3 regions of the Streptomyces sp. CAI-85 genome follow, and region 1 is predicted to be linked to each of the others. Evidence: riboswitches for the same ligand, from Rfam matches in the RefSeq annotation. Region 1 holds a riboswitch; each other region holds the start of a gene.
The links. A riboswitch is a leader RNA that binds a small molecule or an ion and turns the genes downstream of it on or off. The one in region 1 is predicted to bind cobalamin.
Positions count from the first base shown of each region.

Region 2: it holds a riboswitch for cobalamin, as region 1 does, so the genes downstream of both, G6W55_RS06165 (CbtB-domain containing protein) here and G6W55_RS24950 (cobalamin biosynthesis protein) in region 1, are expected to answer to the same signal.
Region 3: it holds a riboswitch for cobalamin, as region 1 does, so the genes downstream of both, G6W55_RS08035 (energy-coupling factor ABC transporter permease) here and G6W55_RS24950 (cobalamin biosynthesis protein) in region 1, are expected to answer to the same signal.

Region 1 is NZ_JAANNX010000028.1:6,341-11,054, reverse strand. Features, by position in the region: gene G6W55_RS24960 (putative cobaltochelatase) at 1-1,058, opposite strand, end outside; gene G6W55_RS24955 (cobyric acid synthase) at 1,165-2,676, opposite strand; gene G6W55_RS24950 (cobalamin biosynthesis protein) at 2,673-3,623, opposite strand; cobalamin riboswitch at 3,723-3,865, opposite strand; gene G6W55_RS24945 (hypothetical protein) at 4,012-4,233, opposite strand; gene G6W55_RS24940 (inorganic phosphate transporter) at 4,282-4,714, opposite strand, start outside.
Region 2 is NZ_JAANNX010000003.1:130,107-134,820, reverse strand. Features, by position in the region: gene G6W55_RS06180 (3-hydroxybutyryl-CoA dehydrogenase) at 1-829, shown strand, start outside; gene G6W55_RS06175 (hypothetical protein) at 996-1,364, opposite strand; gene G6W55_RS06170 (CbtA family protein) at 1,468-2,223, opposite strand; gene G6W55_RS06165 (CbtB-domain containing protein) at 2,245-2,463, opposite strand; cobalamin riboswitch at 2,500-2,643, opposite strand; gene tsaD (tRNA (adenosine(37)-N6)-threonylcarbamoyltransferase complex transferase subunit TsaD) at 2,804-3,859, shown strand; gene G6W55_RS06155 (GNAT family N-acetyltransferase) at 3,859-4,440, shown strand; gene G6W55_RS06150 (MucR family transcriptional regulator) at 4,457-4,714, shown strand, end outside.
Region 3 is NZ_JAANNX010000004.1:181,561-186,274, forward strand. Features, by position in the region: gene G6W55_RS08025 (SGNH/GDSL hydrolase family protein) at 1-660, opposite strand, end outside; gene G6W55_RS08030 (superoxide dismutase) at 855-1,496, opposite strand; cobalamin riboswitch at 1,715-1,897, shown strand; gene G6W55_RS08035 (energy-coupling factor ABC transporter permease) at 1,927-2,664, shown strand; gene G6W55_RS08040 (energy-coupling factor ABC transporter substrate-binding protein) at 2,661-3,038, shown strand; gene cbiQ (cobalt ECF transporter T component CbiQ) at 3,043-3,792, shown strand; gene G6W55_RS08050 (ATP-binding cassette domain-containing protein) at 3,789-4,634, shown strand; gene G6W55_RS08055 (hypothetical protein) at 4,642-4,714, opposite strand, start outside.

The DNA of each region.
Region 1 (4,714 bases):
GGCCCACCGGGATCCGTGTCCGGGTCGGGCTCGGGATCCTCGTCGTCGCCCGCGAACTCCTCCAGCGTCTGATCCAGCCGGTCCTCGTCGAGCCCCGGCGCGTCGAACGGATTGCGCCGGCGCCGGTGCGGCAGCGCGAGCAGCGCCGCCTGCCGCACGTCCTCGGCGAGCACGTCCGTGCGCCCGGCCCAGGCGGCCAGCGCCGTCGCCGTACGGGCCATCACGATGTCGGCGCGCATGCCGTCCACCTCGAACGCGGCACAGGTCGCCGCGATCTGCCGCAGCGCCCCGTCGCCCAGCCGCACCGACGGCAGCAGCTCCCGCGCGGCCGTGATCCGCTCCCGTACGGCGGCCTCCTCGTCCGCCCACCGGGCGGTGAACCCGGCCGGGTCGTCGTCGTAGGCCAGCCGGCGCCGGACGACCTCCACCCGCTGGTCGGGCTCGCGCGAGGCGGCCACCTCCACCGTCAGCCCGAACCGGTCGAGCAACTGCGGCCGCAGCTCGCCCTCTTCGGGGTTCATCGTCCCGACGAGCAGGAAACGGGCGGCGTGCCGTACGGAGACGCCCTCGCGCTCCACGTACGAGGCGCCCATCGCGGCCGCGTCCAGCAGCAGGTCGACCAGATGGTCGTGGAGCAGGTTGACCTCGTCGACGTAGAGGATCCCGCGGTGCGCGTCGGCCAGCAGGCCCGGCTCGAACGCCTTCACGCCCTCGGCCAGGGCCCGTTCGATGTCCAGGGCGCCCACCAGCCGGTCCTCCGAGGCGCCGACGGGCAGCTCCACCATCCGCGCCGGCCGGGTCTCGGACACCCCCGGCTCGTGCGGACCGTCCGGGCAGCCGGGGTCGGGGGCGGCGGGGTCGCAGGAGAAGCGGCAGCCGGAGACCACGTCGAGGGCGGGCATCAGCGCCGAGAGCGCGCGCACGGCGGTGCTCTTCGCGGTGCCCTTCTCCCCGCGCACCAGCACCCCGCCGACCGCCGGTGACACGGCGTTCAGCAGCAGCGCGAGCCGCAGATCGTCCTGGCCGACGACGGCCGTGAATGGGAAGGGGGTGGTCACTGGTTCTCCTCCAGGTCGCCGGCCGGCTCCGGACGCGGGACGGGCGGACGGGACGGCACGGTGGTCACGCGGGACGGCGCAGTGTTCACGCAGGACGGCACGGTGTTCACGCGGGCGCCCCCGGTGGCACGAAGGGAAGTCCCGGCGGCGCGCCCGACTCCACGAGCCGCCACAGCGCGTCCGTGTCCGCGTGCTGTTCGATCAGATCGCCGAGCCGGTCGAGCTGTTCCTCGCGCAGCGCGGCGAAGGAGGTGTCGGGGGCCGGCACGAACCGGCGGCCCGCCGCGGCGGCGACCTCGCGCAGGAAGGCCCGCCGGAAGCCGTCCGACTCCAGCGAACCGTGCCAGTGCGTGCCCCACACCGAGCCCGCCCGGCAGCCGTCGAGGAAGGGCTCCCCGCCGGTCACCGTCGCGACCCCGTGATGGATCTCGTACCCCTCGACCCGCTCGCCGAGGGCCTCGCCGGCCGGCCGGGTGAGGGTCTTCTCCGGGGCGAACCGCACCCGGACCGGCAGCAGTCCGAGCCCGTCGACCCGCCCGCGGCGGCTCTCGACGTCGTCCTCGATGTGCTCGCCGAGGATCTGAAAACCGCCGCAGATCCCGAGCACGGGCCGCCCCTCGGCCGCCCGCCGGGCGAGCGCGTCGGCGAGCCCCCGCTCGCGCAGCCACTCCAGCGCCCGCACGGTCCCCCGGGTGCCGGGTACGACGACGAGATCGGCGTCCGCCAGCTCCTCGGGCCGGTCCACGAACCGCACGACGACACCGGGCTCGGCGGCCAGCGCGTCCACGTCCGTGAAGTTGGACATCAGCGGGATCGCGCACACGGCGACCCGCAGCACGTCCTCGCCCACCGGCGGCGACACGTTCGACTCGCGCACGGTGCCGCGCAGCGACACCCGCAGACCGTCCTCCTCGTCGATCCCGAGCCCGTGCCGGAACGGCAGCACCCCGTAGGTGCGGCGGCCGGTGAGCCCGTGCAGCATGTCGAGCCCGGGTTCCAGCAGGCTGACGTCCCCGCGGAACTTGTTGACGAGGAACCCGGCGACCAGCTCCTGGTCCTCCGGCGACAGCAGCGCGACGGTGCCGAAGAAGGAGGCGAAGACGCCCCCGCGGTCGATGTCGCCGACCACCAGCACCGGCAGCCGCGCGCTGCGCGCGAGGCCCATGTTCACGATGTCGGTGCGCCGCAGGTTGATCTCGGCGGGACTGCCCGCCCCCTCGCAGATCACCGCGTCGTACGTGCCGCGCAGCTCGGCCAGACAGTCGACGACCGTCCCGAGGAGCCGCTGCTGACGGCCCCCGTGGTAGCCGCGCGCGCTCATCTCGCCGACCGGCCTGCCGAGCAGCACGACCTGGCTGCTGCGCTCCCCGCCGGGCTTGAGCAGCACCGGGTTCATCAGCGCGCTCGGCTCGATCCGGCACGCCTGCGCCTGCATGGCCTGGGCGCGCCCGATCTCGGCGCCCTCCTTCGTCACGAAGGAGTTCAGGGACATGTTCTGCGCCTTGAACGGCGCGACCTTCACCCCCTGCCGCACCAGCCACCGGCAGATCCCGGCGGTGACGACGCTCTTGCCCGCGTCGGACGTGGTGCCGGCGACGAGCAGCCCCCCGCCCGTCATGACGCCCGCCCCCGCACCCGCGCGGCGGCGGCCCGCCCGGCGACGGTGACGCCGAGCGCGAGCAGCGCGACCCGGCGGGACAGCCGTACCGCCCGCTCGATGTCCTTGACCTCCACGGAACGCCCCTCCTGGTTCAGCACCGGCCGGTGTTCGACCCGGCCCCCGTACGACAGCGTCCCGCCGAGCCGCACCCCGAGCGCCCCCGCGAAGGACGCCTCCACGGGCCCGGCGTTGGGACTGGGATGCCGGTGGGCGTCGTCCCGCCAGGCCCGTACGGCGCCCCGCGGATCGTCCCCCGCGAGGGCGGCGAGGACGGCGGTGAGCCGTGCCCCCGGCCAGCCGGCGAGGTCGTCCAGGCGCGCGGACGCCCACCCGAAGCGCAGATGGCGCGGCGAGCGGTGTCCGACCATGGCGTCCAGCGTGTTGACGGCCCGGAACCCGAGCAGCCCGGGCACTCCGGCGGCCGCTCCCCACACCAGGGCCCCGGTGACGGCGTCGGAGGTGTTCTCGGCGACGGACTCGACCACGGCGCGGGCGATCCCGTCGGCGTCCAGGGCCTGCGGGTCGCGCCCGCACAGATGCGGCAGTCGGGCCCGCGCCGCGTCGACGTCCCCGCTCTCCAGGGCCTGCCCGACGGCCCGTGCCTCGCGCGCGAGGGAGGTGCCGCCGACGACGGCCCAGGTGGCGGCGGCGGTGAGGGCGACGGACCCGGCGGGGGAGGAGCGCACGGCGCGCGAGGCGGCGGCCCCGAGCGCTACGGCGCCCCCGGCGCACACCAGGGTGTGCAGGGCGCCCCGGCCCCGGTGGTCGCGCCACAGCACGCGCTCCACGGCACCGGCGGCCCGCCCGAATCCGGCGACCGGATGACCCCGGCGGGGATCGCCGAGGAGCAGGTCGCCGAGGAGGCCGAGCGCGGCGCCGTACGCGTGGACGCGGTCGGCACGCACCGGCTCAGCCGGCCGTGCGGCCGGGCAGTGGCCTGGTGCGGTACCTCAACGACCGAGCGCGCATGGCGATATGTCCTCACTCAGGGTGTCCGCGCCCTGGTTCGACGAGACCGGCGGTGAGAGTTCCTGGCTCCCGGGGGTTCCTACCCCGGTGACAGTGGCGGGACCGCGCCGGATTCGCACCGGCTTCCTCTTCTGCCGCCGTAGCTGGCCCCGGCAGTCCACCACGGGCCCCGAAGGGCCGTCAACTTGCCGTTGACCTGCGGGGGGAGAGTGTGCAGAACCCCACACCGCCCGTCCGCGGACCGGGCCGCACACGAAGGCGCGCCCGGTCCGGGACCCCGGGAAGGGGCCGGACCGGGCGCGCCCGGGGACGGTCGTCGTGGCCTCAGGCCACGATCAGCGAGATCCCGTAGGCCACCGCGGCCGTGCACGCCGCGAAGCAGGCGTACGCGCCGGTGAGGGCGAGGGTGGCGGAGCCGCCCCGCGCGGTGGCCCGTTCGCGGTGGGAGAGGGCCATGATGCCGAGGGTGAAGAGGCCCACGAGGGCCACGGTGACCACGAGGCTGACGCCGAAGACGGAGCCCAGGGCTGCCCAGTCGATCTTCATAGGGATGCTGTTCCTTCGCGTTCCTGCGTATCCGGGCGGGGCTTGGCCCTAGACCGTGGGGGCGGGTGAGGCCGCCGGCTCGGTCGCCGGGGAGGCGATCGTGGCGGTCAGGGTCTCGGAGACCGGCTCGTGAGCCGACTCGGTCATGGCTGCGGTGGGCGGCGGGGTCACCGCGGCGATGGCGGTGGTGACGACACCGGCCGGCTCGTCCGGATGGTCGTTGACGTTGGTGTGGTCGACGTGCTCACGGCGGGAGATCTTCCAGATGGCGGCGCTGGAGGCGATCAGGAAGACCGCGACCACCGCGGTGCCCCAGGAGCCGAAGCCGGTCACGTACTCGGCGAGCGCGCCCACCAGGGCGGCGGCCGGGAGCGTGAGGCCCCAGGCGACGAACATCCGGGTCGCGGTGGACCAGCGGACCACCCCGCCCTTGCGGCCGAGGCCCGCGCCCATCACGGAACCGGAGACCGAGTGCGTGGTG
Region 2 (4,714 bases), on a different contig from region 1:
GCAGATGGGCGCCGGGATCGCCGAGGTGTGTGCCCAGGCCGGGGTGGACACCGTCGTCTGCGAGGTGGACGCGGTCGCCGCCCGTGCGGCGCGTGACCGGGTGGCCGCGTCGCTCGACCGGGCGGTCGGGCGCGGCAAGTTGGAGCGTGCGGCGGCTCGGGACGCGCTCGGCCGGCTCGTGTTCACCGGCAGCCTGGACGACCTCGCCGACCGGCAGTTGGTCGTGGAGGCGGTCGTCGAGAACCCGGACGCCAAGACCGAGGTCTTCGCCGCCCTCGACAAGATCGTCGAGGACCCGGCGGCCGTTCTGGCCACCAACACGTCCTCCCTGCCGGTCATGCGCCTGGGCATGGCGACGGCCCGTGCGGACCGGGTGGTGGGGCTGCACTTCTTCAATCCCGTGCCCGTGCTGCCGCTCGTCGAGGTGGTCACCTCGCTGCACACCTCGGCCGAAACCACGGCCGCCGTAACGGACTTCGCGACGCGCACGCTCGGCAAGACGGTCGTCCGGTCCCAGGACCGGGCCGGCTTCGTCGTCAACGCCCTGCTCGTGCCGTACCTTCTCGCCGCCGTCCGGATGGCGGAGTCCGGCTTCGCCAGTGCGGCCGACATCGACGCCGGCATGGAACTGGGCTGCGCGCACCCCATGGGCCCGCTCAGGCTCGCGGATCTGATCGGCCTGGACACGGTCGCCTCGATCGCGGAGTCCCTGTACGACGAGTTCCGGGAGCCGCTCTACGCCCCGCCGCCGCTGCTCCAGCGGATGGTGGAGGCCGGACTCCTCGGCCGCAAGTCCGGCCGCGGATTCCACACCTACGACCAGGGCTGAGGGCCTGGTCCGACGCGGGCTGAGGGGCCCGCGGAGCCGCACGGGGGATGAGGGTCCCCGGTACGGCACGACTGGAGAGGGGCGGGGAGCGTCTGCACAGCGCTTCTCGCCCTCCGGTGTTCCGTGACCGCCGCCTCCCTCTCGATCACGACTCGGGAATCCGGGCTCAGGACGCGGTGCCGCGGTGGCGGTGCAGCAGGGCCGCGAGGGCGCAGCGCAGGCAGTCCGGCTGCCCGGAGTCGGATTCCGTCTCGGCTGTGTCCGTCTTCGCGGTGCTCGCATGGAGGTGGACGCAGTCCGTCGGCGTCGTGCCCGCACCCTCGTGGCAGTGGTCCGGTGGAGCGGCGACCAGCGTCTCCAGGTCCTGCAACAGCCGCTCGGTGCGCCGGACTTGCTGACCGAGTACACGTACCCGGGCGCTCTGGCCGCCGATCTGCCGACGGCTCGCCATCAGCGCCTCGTACTCCTCCACGGTGAGCGCCACGGCCTCGCGCCCTCCGAGGGTGATGCGGCGCGGTTGTGGGTGTCTGGCCACTGGGCTGCTCCTCCGCTCCTCACCGGGGTCGTCGCACTAGAACGCGGAACGCGAGAGGGCCCTCGGATGGTTCCGCGGGCCCTCTCACATGAGCGCATTTCGGTCAGCCGGGGACCGTCCCCGCCGCGACCGGGACGGCCTTCGGCGTGGGGTGCAGGAGCCGCTGGGCCAACTCGCCGAAGACGAGCCCGAATCCGGCCCACAGCGTGGCCTGCATGGCCAGCGCGGAGATCCGGAACCGCCACAGCACGGTGGCCGGGAAGTCACCCGGAACCTCGTTGACCACCGGCAGGAACGCGTACGCCAGCCCGACCGCGAGGGCGAAGGCCGCCACCGCGGCGACGGTGGCGTACCAGTTGCCCAGTCTCGGCGCGAGCCGCCTGCCCAGGAGGGTGGCGGCCACCGCGAGCAGGACGCTGAGGACCATCATCAGGAAGTACAGGGTGGTCCGCTTGCCGATGGTGTCGGGATCCCCGACGGCCGGCGGGTTGGCCGGATACTTCAGGAACGGCACCACGTACACGGCGACCAGTGCGACGCCGGACAGCAGCAGCGCGGTGGCCCGGGGACCGAACCGCCCCACCCGTCCCAGCGCGAAACAGTAGGCCAGCGCGGCGATCCCGCCGAACGCGACCCCGTAGAGCAGCACTCCGGTGGCCAGGCCGGCGGTGGACTGGAGGCCCCTGGAGACGAGTTCGACCTCGTGCTCATGGGCGGGGGCGTGGGACTCCTCAAAGCCGATCGCCCTGTCGACGAGCGGTTCACCGAGGAAGTAGGCGACGAGCAGGGCCAGTACACCGGCGGCGAGGCCGGCGAGCATGCCGCGCACGAGCAGGTTTCTCACAACTGTGGAGTTCATGACGCTTCAGGCTCCCCGGTCTCAGTGGCAGGGGAAGCCGAGCAGATGACGGGCGTCGTGCACCCATTCGTGGACGTTCTCGCCGGACACGACGGCGGTGGCACCCTGTTCGGCGCCGACGAAGTACAGCAGGACCAGCATCAGGATCCCGAAGAACACCGCCCAGGGCACGATCGCGCCGACCGGCAGTTTGCCGGGAACGACGGGGGTGCTGGACGGCGGGGCGACATGCTGCGCCATGGCAGGGCCTCCTCTGGGAGTTCGCGTCCCATCTCGGTGGTGCACATGACGACGGTCACGGGTCTGACTCACCACCCCCGCAGTCCAGGAGTGGCACACAGTGGCGCGACCGTGCCGGATTCCCACCGGCTTCCGCATCGCCGTCGTCGATAACTGGCCGACCGTACCGCTCGAACGGGACATGGCCAATGACCGAACGTCCTCCGGGCCCCCGCTCACACCCAACGCTTACCTGACTGAGGCAGAGGTCGCGTTCGCCGAGCCGGGCCGAGCTTCCCAACACGGTCGACCTTATTGCACACTATTCGCAATAACTAACACTAGGCAGAAAGGGTGCCTCATGGTCTCTCCGATCGTGCTCGGGATCGAGTCGTCGTGCGACGAGACCGGCGCGGGGATCGTCCGGGACGGGGTGCTGCTCGGCCACGCGATCGCGTCGAGCATGGACGAGCACGCCCGCTACGGAGGGGTGGTGCCCGAGATCGCCTCCCGCGCCCATCTGCACGCCCTGCGCCCGGTCGTGCGCCGGGCGCTCGACGAGGCGGGGCTGCGACTGTCGGACGTCGGCGCCGTCGCCGTCACCACCGGACCGGGTCTGTCCGGTGCGCTTCAGGTGGGTCTGGCCGGTGCGAAGGGCATCGCGTACGCGTTGGGGGTGCCGCTGTACGGCGTCCATCATCTGGCCGGGCATGTCGCCGCCGACACGCTGGAGCACGGCCCGCTGCCCGATCCCTGCATGGTGCTGATCGTCTCCGGCGGCCACACCTCGCTGCTGCTCGTCCGTGATCTCGTCCGCGATCCGATCGTCCACCTCGGCGACACCCTGGACGACGCCGCCGGGGAGTGCTTCGACAAGGTGGCGCGGGTGTTCGGGCTGCCGTATCCCGGCGGTCCGGCCGTCGACCGGGCGGCGCGCGAGGGCGATCCGCGCGCCGTGCCGTTCCCGCGCCCGCTTCCGGGGTCGTACGACTTCTCCTTCTCCGGTCTGAAGACGGCGGCGGCGCGCTGGGCCGAGGGGCACGCGGGCCGTGAGCTGCCGGTGGCCGACGGCGCGGCCTCGCTCCAGGAGGCCGTGGCGGACGTACTGACCCGCAAGGCGGTGGCGGCCTGCCGCGAGCACGGGGTCACCACGCTGGTCGTGGTCGGCGGGGTCGCCGCGAACTCGCGGGTGCGGTCGCTGGCGCAGGAGCGGTGCCGGGCCGCCGGGATCACGCTGCGGGTGCCGCCCCTCAAGCTGTGCACGGACAACGGCGCGATGATCGCCGCGGTGGGCGATCTCCTGGTCCGTGCCGGAGCCGAACCGGCTCCGCTGGACGTGTCGATCGACCCGTCGGCGCCCCTGGAGTACGCGGCGCTGCACCCGCGTACGACGGCCGGGCCCGTGGCGGCGGCCTGATGGACATCCGGATCTTCAGGGACGGCATCTCCAAGAGCTGCGACCTCCTGGCCCACGCCTCCGCCCTCCGCTCGGTGTACGCCGACGCCTTCTGCGCCCCGCCGTGGAACGAAGGGGCGGAGCGGGCCGCCGAGTTCGCCGGACGGCTGACGGGGAATGTCCGGCGGCCGGGTTTCACCGCCGCGCTCGCCGTGGAGGGACGGGAGATCGTCGGCTTCGCGACCGCGTGGACGACCCTCGCCCCCTTTCCCACGGACCGCTGCTACCCGCAGGCGGCGGCCGGCCTAGGACCCCGGCGCACGGCGGAGTGGCTGTGCAGCGCCCGTGAGATCGACGAGCTGGCCGTCCGTCCCGTCGCGCGGGGCACGGGGCTGGCCGGTGATCTGCTGGCGGCGGTCACCGAGGGCGCGCCCGGGGACCGTTCATGGCTCCTCACCTCCGTGCGTTCGCCCCGCGCGGTGGCCTTCTACCGGCGCCAGGGCTGGACCCAGGCCACCCACCCCTCCCCCGAGGGCCGCGGCATCGTCGTCTTCCTCGGTCCCCGCCACCCCGCCCGCACCCTCGTGCCGCAACCCCTGTGAGCATCCGGAGTCCCCTGTGCGCACTGCCGAGTCCAGCCGCCGCTCCCCCGGCCAAGTCGCCGTGCACGAAGGGGAGATGGGTCGGCATCCCGACTTCGGTCGCCTGATCCGCGACGAGGCCACGGACACCGTCGTCTGCCATGTCTGCGGGCGGGGTTTCCGCTCGCTGGGGGCGCATGTGCGCGTGCACGACATGACGGCGGCGGAGTACCGGCGGGAGTTCGGGCTGCTGCGCAGCCGGGCGTTGAGCGCGCGGTCCTTCGCACGTGAGCAG
Region 3 (4,714 bases), on a different contig from region 1:
CTGGACGTTGCCCCACCGGAATCCGTGGGCCGCCGCGCGTCCGCTCATGATGCTGTTGAGAAGGTCGGCGGCGTCATTGATGGCCTTGCGCTTGGTGTTGCTGATTCCGGCGCAGAAACCGTTGTCCAGCGTGTAGAGCTGAGCGACTCCGAGCACGACGACCCGGGCCTTCGGGGCGCGCTGCTTGATGGCGTTGTACAGCGCGTCCAGCCTGCCCGGCAACTGCCTGTTGGCGAAGTCGCGGGCCTGGTTGATACGACTGATGCAGGCGCTGTCGGTGATGTTGAGCACGCAGGTGCGGATGACGTCGGAGAACCCCGCGTCGTTACCGCCGGCCCCCACGCTGACCAGCGTGGTCGAGGCGTTGAGCGGGCCGAGCTGGGTGTTCAGCACGTCGACGGTCGTCGCGCCCGAGCACGCCATGAACGAGAACTTGGACGGCTTGCGCTGCCGGTTGTACTCGGACGGGTAGGCGTACTTCGAGCGGAGACAGCTACCGCTCTCGGGCAGGTAGTCGCCGGCGCCGACCCCGGAGGAGTAGGAGTCACCGAGGGCGACGTACTCCTCGCCTGCCGCCTGTGCCGTACCGCTGCTCGTCAGAGCGAGTCCGGCCGTCAGGAGCGACGCCAAAACGGCTGAGATGATTCTACGCAATTTCATGGTCCTGCCTCACGATGTGATTGGGCGGACCAGTTCTACTGCTCGGTAATTAAATCTGAGAAGCGCTCCTTCCGGATTGCCGTATAGGCATTCGCGATAACTTTTGTCGACCCCTATAACGCCGCGCTATCGAGAAATTCGATAGGGAAGGGGCGACCCCGTGTCGATCGGGGCCGCCCCTCGGGGTGTGTCGGTCACGGGGTCAGCAGCAGGCTGTTGCCGCGTTCCTTGGCGGCCGTGTAACGGCGGGCCACGTCCTGCCAGTTGACGACCGCCCACATCGCGTCGATGAAGTCGACCTTCTGGTTCCTGTACTGGAGGTAGAAGGCGTGCTCCCAGGCGTCGAAGACCAGGATCGGGGTGGAGCCCTGGCCGACGTTGCCCTGGTGGTCGTAGACCTGCTCGACGATGAGGTGGCCGGAGAGCGGCTCGTAGGCGAGGACGCCCCAGCCCGAACCCTGGGTGGTGGCCGACGCCTTGGTGAGCTGTGCCTTGAAGTTCGCGAAGGAGCCGAAGGATTCGGCGATCGCGTCCGCCAACTCGCCCACGCCGTCCGCCTCCAGCGGCTCGCCGCCGCCGTCGCCGGTCATGTTGTGCCAGTAGATGCTGTGCAGGATGTGCCCGGAGAGATGGAACGCCAGGTTCTTCTCCAGGCCGTTGATCGAACCCCAGGACTCCTTGTCCCGGGCCTCCGCGAGCTGCTCCAGGGTGTCGTTCGCACCCTTGACGTACGCCGCGTGGTGCTTGTCGTGGTGCAGCTCGATGATCTCGGGGCTGATGACCGGGGCGAGCGCCGCGTAGTCGTACGGAAGCTCCGGGAGCGTGTAAACCGCCATGTCCAACGTCCTCCGACGTTATTGCGAATGGTATGCAAGTGCACGCTAACAGCAGAAGGGTGCCCGCGCTGATCAGCCGTAGGACCTAGGACCGGAGACGTGTCGTCGCCCTGCCGCCGCCGCGCTCGGCGTGTGCGCTGGATGTGCGCCGGTGTGTGAGCCGTCCCACGCCGCCCTCGCGCCCCCCGTTGTCGCTTGTCAGGGGCCTCGTACGGGCACTACTGTCACCACGCCTCGGTGAACGGGAAATCGGTGTGAAACCGGTGCGGCCCTCGCCACTGTGATCGGGAAGTCCGGCTCCGGCCCTCACGGGCAGCCACTGGGTCCTCGGACCCGGGAAGGCGGAGCACGGACGGTGGTACCCGTCAGCCAGGAGACCGGCCGGGGCGCGTCAACCATCCACGAGGTGCTGGAGAGGGTCCGCTGAACCATGCACATAGCCGAGGGTTTCCTCCCGCCGGCGCACGCCGTCGCCTGGGGCGTCGCGTCCGCACCATTTGTCGTCCACGGAGTCCGTTCACTCACCCGTGAGGTCAGGGAGAACCCCGAGAGCACCCTGCTGCTCGGCGCCTCCGGGGCCTTCACCTTCGTTCTGTCCGCCCTGAAACTGCCGTCCGTGACGGGGAGTTGTTCCCACCCCACCGGCACCGGCCTGGGCGCCATCCTGTTCCGGCCGCCGATCATGGCCGTCCTGGGCACCATCACCCTGCTCTTCCAGGCGCTGCTGCTCGCCCACGGCGGGCTCACCACGCTCGGCGCCAACGTCTTCTCCATGGCGATCGTGGGGCCGTGGGCCGGCTACGCCGTCTACAAGCTGCTGCGGCGCTTCGACGTGCCGCTGATGGTCGCGGTGTTCTTCGGCGCGTTCGCCGCCGACCTGTCCACCTACTGCGTGACCAGCGTGCAGTTGGCGCTGGCGTTCCCCGACCCGGGCAGCGGATTCCTGGGCGCGCTCGGCAAGTTCGGCTCCATCTTCGCCGTCACCCAGATCCCGCTGGCGGTCAGCGAGGGTCTGCTCACGGTGTTCGTGATGCGGCTGCTCGTCCAGTCCAGCAAGGGTGAACTGACCCGGCTCGGCGTGCTGGTGACCGGCGGCCGGAAGCGGAACGGCACCTCCACCGACAACGGCGCCTCCACCGAGGCCGGCACCGAGGCGGTGGCCCGATGAACCGCAACACGAAGATCAACGTCCTGCTGCTGCTCGTGGTGGCCGCGCTGGCCGTCCTGCCGCTGGCCCTCGGGCTCGGCGACCACAAGGAGGAGCCGTTCACCGGCGCCGACGCCGAGGCGGAGACGGCGATCACCGAGATCGAGCCGGACTACGAACCGTGGTTCTCCCCGCTCTACGAACCGCCGTCCGGTGAGATCGAGTCGGCGCTGTTCGCCGTCCAGGCGGCGCTGGGCGCCGGGGTCCTCGCCTACTACTTCGGTGTGCACCGGGGCCGGCGCCAGGGCGAGGAGCGGGCCCTGGCCCGCCAGAACACCCCGGACGGCGACCCGGCCGCGAGCGGCTCCCCCGGCCCCGCCGCCGAACGGGCCTGACCGGGTGCTGCCGATCGACGCGGCGGCGCACAGCAGTCGCTGGCGCCGCCGCCATCCCGTGGACAAGGCCGTGCTCGGACTCGGTCTGACCGCTCTCGCCGTCTGTCTGCCGCCCTGGCCCGGCGCCGCGCTCGTCCTGGTGACCGCCCTCGCGGTACTGCTGGGACCGGCCGGGGTGCCGGGCCGCCGGCTGTGGCGGGCCTACCGGGTGCCGCTCGGGTTCTGTGTCACCGGCGCGCTCACCCTGCTCTTCCAAGTGGGCGGGCCGGGCGGGTTCGTGGGCTGGGCCGACGGCGGCACCGTACGCGCCGGGGAACTGCTGCTGCGCACCTCCGCCGCCTCGCTCGGCGTCCTGCTGTTCGCGTTCACCACCCCGATGTCCGACCTGCTGCCGCGCCTGGTCAGGGCCGGGGTGCCCGCACCCGTGGTGGACGTGGCGCTGGTGACGTACCGGATGAGCTTCCTGCTGCTCGACTCGATGCGGCGGATCCGGGAGGCGCAGGCGGCGCGGCTCGGGCACACCAGCCGGGCCGCGGAGTGGCGGGCGCTGGCCGGGCTCGGCGCGACGGCGTTCGTGCGGGCCTTCGACCGGGCGGCGCGGCTCCAGGCCGGTCTCGCCGGGCGCGGCTACGACGGCACCCTGCGCGTGCTCGTGCCCGAGGCCCGGGTCTCCGTCCGTTTCACGGCGGCCAGTGTCGCGCTCCTCGCCGCGCTGGCCGCCCTCACCCTCGTCCTGGAAAGGCCGCCGACGTGAGCGAGCCCGTGCTGGTCGCCCTGCGGGGCGCCTCTTTCGCCTACGAGGACGGCCCTTCGGTGCTCGACGGGCTGGACTTCGAGATCCGCGCCGGACGCGCGCTCGCCCTGCTGGGGCGCAACGGCAGCGGCAAGACCACGCTGATGCGGCTGCTCAGCGGGGGACTTCGGCCGCACGCCGGTCAACTCACCGTAGAGGGAAGCCCGGTGGGCTACGACCGCAAGGGCCTGACCCGGCTGCGGACGACGGTGCAGCTCGTGGTGCAGGACCCCGACGACCAGTTGTTCGCCGCGTCCGTCGGCCAGGACGTGTCGTTCGGGCCGCTCAACCTCGGCCTGTCCGACACCGAGGTGCGGGCCCGCGTCGACGAGGCGCTCGCCGCCCTGGACATCACGGACCTGGCCGAACGGCCCACCCATCTGCTGTCGTACGGGCAGCGCAAGCGGACGGCCATCGCGGGCGCCGTCGCGATGCGGCCGCGCGTGCTGATCCTGGACGAGCCGACCGCCGGACTCGACCCGGACGGCCAGGAGCGGTTGTTGGCCACCCTCGACGGGCTGCGCGCGTCCGGCACCACGGTGGTGATGGCCACCCATGACGTCGATCTCGCGCTGCGCTGGGCCGACGACGCGGCACTGCTCACGCCGTCCGGGGCCCACACCGGCCCGGCGGCGGACATGCTGGCCCGCGCGGACCTGCTCGCACAGGCCGGGCTACGACTGCCGTGGGGTGTCGCCGCCGCCGAACTGCTGCGCGCCCGGGGTCTGTTGACGGACGGGACGCCCGGTCCGCGCACGGCGGAGGAACTGGCCGCGCTGGCCGCGGCGTCCACCGGGGGCTGATGAGCCGTCAGGACGGTTCCGGTGTGGCGCCGTTCATGCCCCGGAGCTGCTGGATTTCGCCGCCGACCTTGTCGCGGGCC